DNA from 2 places in the Bradyrhizobium sp. 930_D9_N1_4 genome. Region 2 is predicted to be linked to the other one. Evidence: riboswitches for the same ligand, from Rfam matches in the RefSeq annotation. Region 2 holds a riboswitch; the other holds the start of a gene.
What was found. A riboswitch is a leader RNA that binds a small molecule or an ion and turns the genes downstream of it on or off. The one in region 2 is predicted to bind S-adenosylmethionine.
Positions count from the first base shown of each region.

Region 1 (4,208 bases), 260 kb from region 2:
GGCGCCATGTCCCTGACGATCGCGCCCTTGACCGAGCCGACGTCGGAGATGATCGCGCCCGGCTTCAGATGCGGCGCAATCTCCTGCGCCACCGGCCCGCAAGCACCGACGGGAATGCAGAGGATGACCAGATCGGCGTCCTTCACCGCTTCCGCATTGGTCGCCACGACCTGGTCGACGATGCCGAGCTCCATCACCCGCGCGCGGGTCTTCTCGGAGCGCGCGGTGGTGACGATCTTTGAGGCCAGGCCCTGGAGCTTTGCAGCACGCGCAATCGAGCCGCCGATCAAGCCGAAGCCGATCAGCGCGACGCGCTGGAAGTGCGGCTGCGCGCTCATTTGCCCGCCATGAAGTCACGCAGGCCGTCGACGACGAGGCGGTTGGCCTCCTCGGTGCCGATGGTCATGCGCAGTGCATGATGCAGGCCGTAGTTCTTCAAGCCGCGCAGCACGAGGCCGCGCTTGGTGAGGAAGGCGTCGGCCGCGTCCGAGGTCTTGCCCGTTTCCGGGAAGTGGATCAGCACGAAATTGGCGACGCCCGGCGTCACTTTCAGCCCGAGCTTGCCGATCTCCTCGGCCAGCCAGTTGCGCCAGGTCTCGGTGAACTGCTTCGACATCGCCTGATGCGCGGTGTCCTCGATCGCGGCGACCGCGGCGTACATCGCCGGCGTCGACACGTTGAAGGGGCCGCGGATGCGGTTGACGGCGTCGATGACGTGCTCGGGGCCGAACATCCAGCCGATGCGCAGCGCGGCGAGGCCGTGGATCTTGGAGAAGGTGTGCGTCACCACCGTGTTCTCGGTGGTGGCGACGAGCTCGATCCCCATTTCATAGTCGTTACGGGAAACGTAGTCGCAATAGGCCGCGTCCAGCACCAGCAGCACGTGCGACGGCAGGCCGGCACGCAGGCGCTTGACCTCGTCGAACGGCACATAGGTGCCGGTCGGATTGTTGGGGTTGGCGAGCCAGACCAGCTTCGTCTTCGGCGTCACCGCCTTGAGGATGGCGTCGACGTCGCAGGTGAGATTCTTCTCCTGCGCGACCACGTTCCTGGCGCCGACCGCCATGGTCGCGATCGGGTAGACCAGGAAACCGTGCGTGGTCGAGATCGCCTCGTCACCCTGGCTGAGATAGGTGTGGGCGAGCAGATTGAGGATCTCGTCCGAGCCGGCGCCGCAGATGATGCGGTTGGGGTCGAGTCCGAACGAGCGGCCGATGGCTTCGCGCAGCACGCGCGAGGTTCCTTCCGGATAGTCTTCCAGATGCGACGCCACGTTCTTGAAGGCCTCGAGCGCCTTGGGCGACGGTCCGAACGGCGTCTCGTTCGCCGAGAGCTTGAATACCTTGCGACCGGGCTCAGCGACCGGGCTCTTGCCGGGGGTGTAGGGCGCAATATCGAGAATGCCGGGATTCGGCACGGGGCGGGACATCTTCAACTCCGGAATGGCTCAAGCGGTACGCGATTTACGATTTCGGCCCGGTCGGGGCCACCGTATAGCGCGTTGCGTGGCTGCCGACGAGGGCCGTGGAGCGCACCGAGGCCCCCGCTTCGATCAGGGCAGCCTTGATTTTGTCGATGCTGGTCGCGCCCGTGACCGAGATCAGCAGCGCCGCGCCGTCGAAGGCGGTATCGGGCACCGCCACGATCTCGGCGAGCGGCGACAGGGCCCGCGCGACCTCGGCGTTCCACCCTGATACGCGCACGCTGAAGGTCTCGACCTCCGTCACCACGGCGCTGTCGGCGACGCGCGAGATCGCAAACACGGGCAGCGCCGCCGGATGATCGGCGCGCTCGACGAAGGGCAGGCGCGCGATGATCTTCGGCGCACCGTCGGCTTCCAGCTCCAGCCACCACGGCGTGCGGCTCGAGGTCGCCGAGACCAGCGCCAGATCGCCCTTGGATTTCGCCACCGCCTCGACCGCGGCCTGCGCACTGAAATGCGCGACGTAAGGTACCGTGAAGCCGAAATGGAAACGCACGGAATCGCGCATCGCCGGCTCGCTCACCGAGATATCGGCATGCACGGAGAACGGCGCCTGGACGTAAGTGAACGTCGAGATGATGACGCGCCAGATGCTCTCGACCGTGTCGAGCGGCAGGATGCCCCGATGGCGCTGCACGATATCGCGCATCATGGAGGCCTCGCGCGCGGGGCGGAACGCGGAGCCGACCTCCTGGGTCTGCTTCACCTGGATCAGGCGGTCGATGATGTCGCCGCGCTGCATCAGCAGGCGATGCATGCCCTCGTCGATCGCGTCGATCTCCTTGCGCAATTCCTGGAGCGATGGTGGCGCGGGCGGGCGTTGGGACATATCTGCCGGATACTGTTTTACGACGTGCTGTTGCGAGGTGTTCCAATGCGGGCCGGCCAATGAAAGTGGCAAAGTCAGACCCGCTGCGGTCGACGTCCTGATTAGGCAGTCGGGGCAGCGAAAGCAAAGAGAAATCACGGCTTTTTCGACCGGGATGACCGAGACGAATTTGGCTAATCCGGATCGCATCTTGACGAAAACCGCCCAAGACAGTAGGTTTTGCCCGTTCCGTGGTCATTTGAGCCGGCCGGCTTGCAGCCACGTTAAAAAACTCGCTAAACAGGCCGGGGACCCTTTCGATCCCGGCCGAACCTATCGTTCAGGCCGGGTTTTTCATGGCCTGATCTCACCGCGGTCTCACGTCTGATCGCAAACGAGGTCGATGTCAGAGATGGTTGGCGTCAAGTCTGTGCCGAGTCCCGCGATCAGCGCTGACGACCGGTCGCACGAGGTGGATCATCCGAGTTCGCAGGTCGCGCAGTTCGGCGCAGAGCAGCCATTGCGGCTCGATTGCGGCGTCGACCTCTCCCCGTTCCAGATCGCCTATCAGACCTATGGGGAGCTCAACGCCGATCGCTCCAATGCGGTGCTGATCTGCCATGCGCTGACCGGCGATCAGCATGTCGCCAACGTGCATCCCGTCACGGGAAAGAATGGCTGGTGGGAGACGCTGGTCGGCGCGGGGCGGCCGCTTGATCCCGGCCGCTACTTCATCATCTGCTCCAACGTCATCGGCGGCTGCATGGGCTCGACCGGGCCGGCCTCGATCAATCCCGCGACCGGCAAGGTGTGGGGCCTCGATTTCCCCGTCATCACGATTCCCGACATGGTGCGCGCGCAGGCGATGCTGATCGACCGGCTCGGTATCGACACGTTGTTTGCGGTGGTCGGCGGTTCGATGGGCGGCATGCAGGTGCTGCAGTGGACCGCGGCCTATCCCAAGCGCGTCTACTCGGCGCTGGCGATCGCCTGTTCGACACGGCACTCGGCGCAGAACATCGCCTTCCACGAGCTTGGCCGCCAGGCCGTGATGGCCGATCCCGACTGGCACAATGGCGGCTATGCCGATCACGGCATCCATCCGCATCGCGGCCTCGCGGTCGCGCGCATGGCCGCGCACATCACGTATCTTTCGGACGCGGCATTGCATCGCAAGTTCGGGCGGCGCATGCAGGACCGCGAGTTGCCGACCTTCTCGTTCGACGCCGACTTCCAGGTCGAGTCCTATCTGCGCTACCAGGGCTCGTCCTTCGTCGAGCGGTTCGATGCCAACAGCTACCTCTATCTGACCCGCGCGATGGATTACTTTGACATCGCCGGCGACCATGGCGGCGTGCTGGCGAAGGCGTACGCGGACATCCAGACCCGCTTCTGCGTGGTCTCCTTCACCAGCGACTGGCTGTTCCCGACCTCGGAATCGCGCGCGCTGGTGCACGCGCTGAACGCGTCGAGCGCGCGGGTGTCGTTCGCCGAAATCGAGACCGATCGCGGCCACGACGCCTTTCTGCTCGACGTGCCTGAATTCCTCGACATCTCCCGCGCCTTCCTGCAATCGGCCGGCAAGGCGCGCGGGCTTACGGCCAAGGACGGTTAGCGATGTCTGTACAGGAAGTGCTGCCGCTGGGTGGCCTCACTGCGGAGCAGTCCAATCATTTCCGCGCCGACCATCTGCTGGTCGCCGAGATGGTCAAGCCCGGCTCGAAGGTGCTCGACGTCGGCTGCGGCGACGGCGACCTGCTTCAGTTGCTGGAAACGCGCGGCATCGACGGCCGCGGCATCGAGCTGTCGCGCGAGGGCGTCAACCGCTGCGTCGCCAAAGGTCTTGCCGTGGTACAGGGCGACGCCGACACCGATCTCGTGAATTATCCTGATGACGCCTTCGATTACGTGATCCTG
Region 1 is NZ_CP197236.1:971,827-976,034, forward strand. It holds gene AB7532_RS04545 (prephenate/arogenate dehydrogenase family protein) at 1-338, opposite strand, end outside; gene AB7532_RS04550 (pyridoxal phosphate-dependent aminotransferase) at 335-1,429, opposite strand; gene AB7532_RS04555 (chorismate mutase) at 1,464-2,312, opposite strand; SAM riboswitch at 2,533-2,612, shown strand; gene metX (homoserine O-acetyltransferase MetX) at 2,704-3,906, shown strand; gene metW (methionine biosynthesis protein MetW) at 3,909-4,208, shown strand, end outside.
Region 1: linked by a shared signal. The riboswitch ahead of metX (homoserine O-acetyltransferase MetX) and the one ahead of AB7532_RS03315 (O-succinylhomoserine sulfhydrylase) in region 2 are both predicted to bind S-adenosylmethionine.

Region 2 (4,208 bases):
TCCGCAGCATCGGCCGTGCCGCGCCGCGTGACGACGGTGAGGATGAGGCCGGTGAAGTAGGCGTGATAGAGGTCGGCAACCGCGCGCCAGCGCTTCCACTCGGCTTCCTGCGTGGGGTCTGATGCAGCGGTCATGTTCACTCCCGGCTTGTTGTTTTGCGGGAGTGTGTCATCGGGGATGGGGTGACGCAACACACCACAAGATCGGTGTCATCGCCCGCGAAGGCGGGCGATCCAGTATTCCAGAGACGGTTGTGATGGAATCGATGGGCCGCGGCGTACTGGATTCCCCGCCTTCGCGGGGAATGACAGCGGAGGACTGGGATGCAGGCTACACCCTAAAATGCTTGCTCAGCTTCAGGCCCTGCGCCTGGTAGTTCGAACCGATGCGCTGGCCGTACATCGCGTCGGGACGCGCCAGCATCTTCTCGTAGACGAGGCGGCCGACGATCTGGCCGTGCTCGAGAATGAACGGCACTTCGCGCGAGCGCACCTCCAGCACGGCGCGCGATCCCAGACCGCCGGCGCCCGCATAGCCGAAGCCGGGATCGAAGAAGCCGGCATAGTGCACGCGGAATTCACCGACCAGCGGATCGAACGGCACCATCTCCGCAGCGTAGTCCGGCGGCACCTGCACCGCCTCTTTCGACGCGAGGATATAGAACTCGCCGGGATCGAGGATGAGCCTGCCGTCGGGGCGGGCCGCGATCGGCTCCCAGAAATCTTCCACCGCATAACCGGAGCGGCGATCGACGTCGACGACGCCGGTGTGGCGCTTGGCGCGATAGCCGACGAAGCCTCCGCTCTTCTCGCCGGAGAGATCGACCGATACGGCGACACCGCCGGTGAGATCGGCATCGTCGACATCGACGAGACGCTCCGCCGCGTGCAGGGCTTCAAGGTCGTCGATGTTGAGGATGGCGTCGCCGGTGCGGAAGCGCACCTGGCTCAGGCGCGAGCCCTCGCTGACCAGCACGGGAAACGTCTTCGGACTGATCTCGGCATAGAGCGGGCCGTGATAGCCGGCGCCGATCATGTCGAAGCGGCGGGTGCCGTCGGCGATCACGCGGGTGAAGACGTCGAGCCGGCCGGTCGAGCTTTTCGGGTTCGCGGCCGCGATGATTTCCGGCGGTAACGCCAGGCTCTCGAGCAACGGCACGATGTAGACGCAGTTGGTCTCCAGCACCGCGCCGTCGGCGAGGCTGAACTCGTGCAGCTTCAATTCGTCGATGCGCTCGGCAACCGTTGCGCCGGGGCCCGGCAGGAAGCTGGCGCGGACGCGATAGGCGATGTCGCCGAGGCGGAGATCGAGGCTTGCCGGCTGGATCTGGCTTTCGACGAAGTCGTATGTGGGCAGGATGAGGCCTGCCTCCGCCATCGCCGCGATCATGCGGTCGGGCAGGATACCATTGGCGTCGGCGGCGACCGTGAACGTCAAACGGGGGGTCCTCGTCAGGGGGGCAAATACATCCGGACATGCGGAAAATACAGCTTTTTACGGCTATCCGATGGACGCCTTGACGGAAAGGGCATTGCGGAATATGAGGATGACTTATCCCGTGGTGATTTGAGCCGGCCGGCTTGCAGCCACGTTAAATAAGTCGCTAAACAGGCCGGGGACCTCTGTGATCCCGGCCCGTGGTTTTATCCAGGCCGGTTTTTTTGTGACCATTTTCCAATGGTCACGCAGAGGAGGTCCTATGTCGAAGTCCCCGGCGTCCACCACGCAATATCGTCCCGAAACCCGCCTGGTCCATTCCGGCACCCTGCGTTCGCAATATGGCGAGACGTCGGAGGCGCTGTTTTTGACCCAGGGCTACGTCTACAACAGCGCCGAGGAGTGCGAGGCGCGGTTCAAGGGCGAGGACCCCGGCTTCATCTATTCGCGCTACTCGAACCCGACCATTTCAATGTTCGAGCGCCGCATGATCGAGCTCGAAGGCGCCGAGGCTGCCCGCTCCGCCGCGACCGGCATGGCCGCGGTGACGACCGCGATCCTGGCGCCGCTGAAAGCGGGCGATCACGTCGTCGCCTCCCGCGCCCTGTTCGGCTCGTGTCTCTACGTCATTCAGGACCTGCTGCCGCGCTACGGCATCGAGACCACGCTGGTCGACGGCGCCAATCTCGATGAATGGCAGCGTGCGGTGAAGCCGAACACCAAGACGTTCTTCCTGGAGAGCCCGACCAATCCGACGCTCGACGTGCTCGACATTCCCGGCATTGCCGAGATCGCGCACAAGGGCGGCGCGCGGCTCGTGGTCGACAACGTGTTCGCGACGCCGATCTGGCAGAGCCCGCTCGCGCTCGGCGCCGACGTCGTGGTCTATTCCGCGACCAAGCACATCGACGGCCAGGGCCGCTGTCTCGGCGGCATCATCCTGTCCTCGGAAGCGTTCATTGCCGAGCACATCCACAATTTCATGCGCCAGACCGGCCCGTCGATCTCGCCGTTCAACGCCTGGGTTCTGCTCAAGGGCCTGGAAACGCTGGGCGTGCGCGTGCGCGCGCAGACCGAGACGGCGGCGCGCATCGCGGACGTGTTGGCAAGTCATCCGAAGATTTCGCGGCTGGTTTTCCCCGGCCGCGCCGATCATCCGCAGGCAGATCTTGTGAAGAAGCAGATGCGTGGCGGCTCGACGCTGGTCGGCTTCGAGGTCAAGGGCGGCAAGGCGGCCGCGTTCCGCGTGCTCAACGAGCTAAAGCTTGCAAAGATCTCGAACAATCTCGGCGACGCCAAGAGCCTCGTCACGCATCCCGCGACCACGACGCATCAGCGCCTGAAGCCGGAAGACCGCGCCGCGCTCGGCATCAGCGAGGGCTTCATCCGCTTCTCGGCTGGGCTCGAGCATGCGGACGATCTGATCGAGGATCTGACGGCGGCGCTGGAGAAGGCTTGAGGTTGAGTCGTAGGGTGGATTAGCCCTGCGACTGCGCGAAGCGCAGTTCGCACGGCGTAATCCACCAACTTCTCTCGTCAGCGCGGACAGCAAAGAGGTGGGTTACGGCTTCGCCTAACCCACCCTACGGCACCGAGCTACATCGGCCGGTACGCCCGCACGTCCGCGGGCACATTGACGCCGATCTTGATCTGGCCGACGGAGCGGATGATGTCGTCGCCGAGGAGCTGGGCGAAGCAGGCGTAGCCCCAATCGTTCATGTGCAGGCCGTCGGCAATCACAAAACTCTCGACCGGGATCGATTGGTTCTCGTGCCAGTCGCGCATCACCTCGAAGCGCGGGAAGATGCCGACGCGGCGGAGCTCGGCGACCTTGCCGAGCAGCTTCACCATCTTGCCGGCGCTCTCGGCGCGCTGGTTGACCGCCGGGGAATATTGCGGATCGACCAGCACGATGTCGGCTTCGTCGGCAGCCTGGATGCGCGAAATGCCGTCCTCGACAAGCTTGGCGGTGTCGCCGGGATCGAGATTGCGCAGCACGGCGTTGGTGCCGACCTGCCAGATCACCAGATCCGGATGCACGTCGATCACCTGGGTCTGGAGGCGCTTCATCATCTCGGGCGCATCCTCGCCGCCGACGCCGGCATTGATGACGGTGATGTCGGCGGTCGGATATTGCCGGCGCAGCTGCGCGGCGAGACGGTTCGGATAGTTGAAATCGGGCGAGGTCGCGCCGTAGCCGGCGGTCGACGACGAGCCGAACGCGACGATCACGACCGGCTTGCCGGCGACGAGCTTGCCCGCGACATGCGGCAGCGAGCCCATCGTCTTCGAGGCACCCTTCGGCGCGAGGCACGGCACGCGGCTGAAGATGTCGCCGGCTGATTTGGCGACCTGCTTCACCTTGTCGATGGCGCGCGAGGTGATGCCGCGCTGCTCGGTGGGCGACGTCGCGGCGACCGTGGTCTGCGACGGCGAGGTGGAAGCGGGATTAGCGGCCTGCGCCCGGGCAGGCGCCTGCGCCAGCGGCGACAGCAACAGCAGCGCCGCCACTGCGGGCGCGGCCAGCCATGCCGTCAGGCAAAAAGGGCGGAGAGAACTCATTAACGCTAGACCTCAATTTTGCTGCTGGGCAGGCCCCAAATGGGCCGCGTCGATCACGAACTGCGCCAATGCCCGGCCAAGACAATCATGGACTCGTTTCGCCAACTCCGGTCCGTGCGCCGGGTTGAACAGGTCGAACTGACCCTGGTCGCTCCATTGACGCATCATCGCGAAACGGTCGAACAGCGGAATATCGTGCTCCTGCGCCA
Region 2 is NZ_CP197236.1:711,951-716,158, reverse strand. It holds gene AB7532_RS03325 (hypothetical protein) at 1-134, opposite strand, end outside; gene AB7532_RS03320 (2'-deoxycytidine 5'-triphosphate deaminase) at 331-1,437, opposite strand; SAM riboswitch at 1,549-1,628, shown strand; gene AB7532_RS03315 (O-succinylhomoserine sulfhydrylase) at 1,700-2,896, shown strand; gene AB7532_RS03310 (SGNH/GDSL hydrolase family protein) at 3,034-3,999, opposite strand; gene AB7532_RS03305 (SGNH/GDSL hydrolase family protein) at 4,012-4,208, opposite strand, start outside.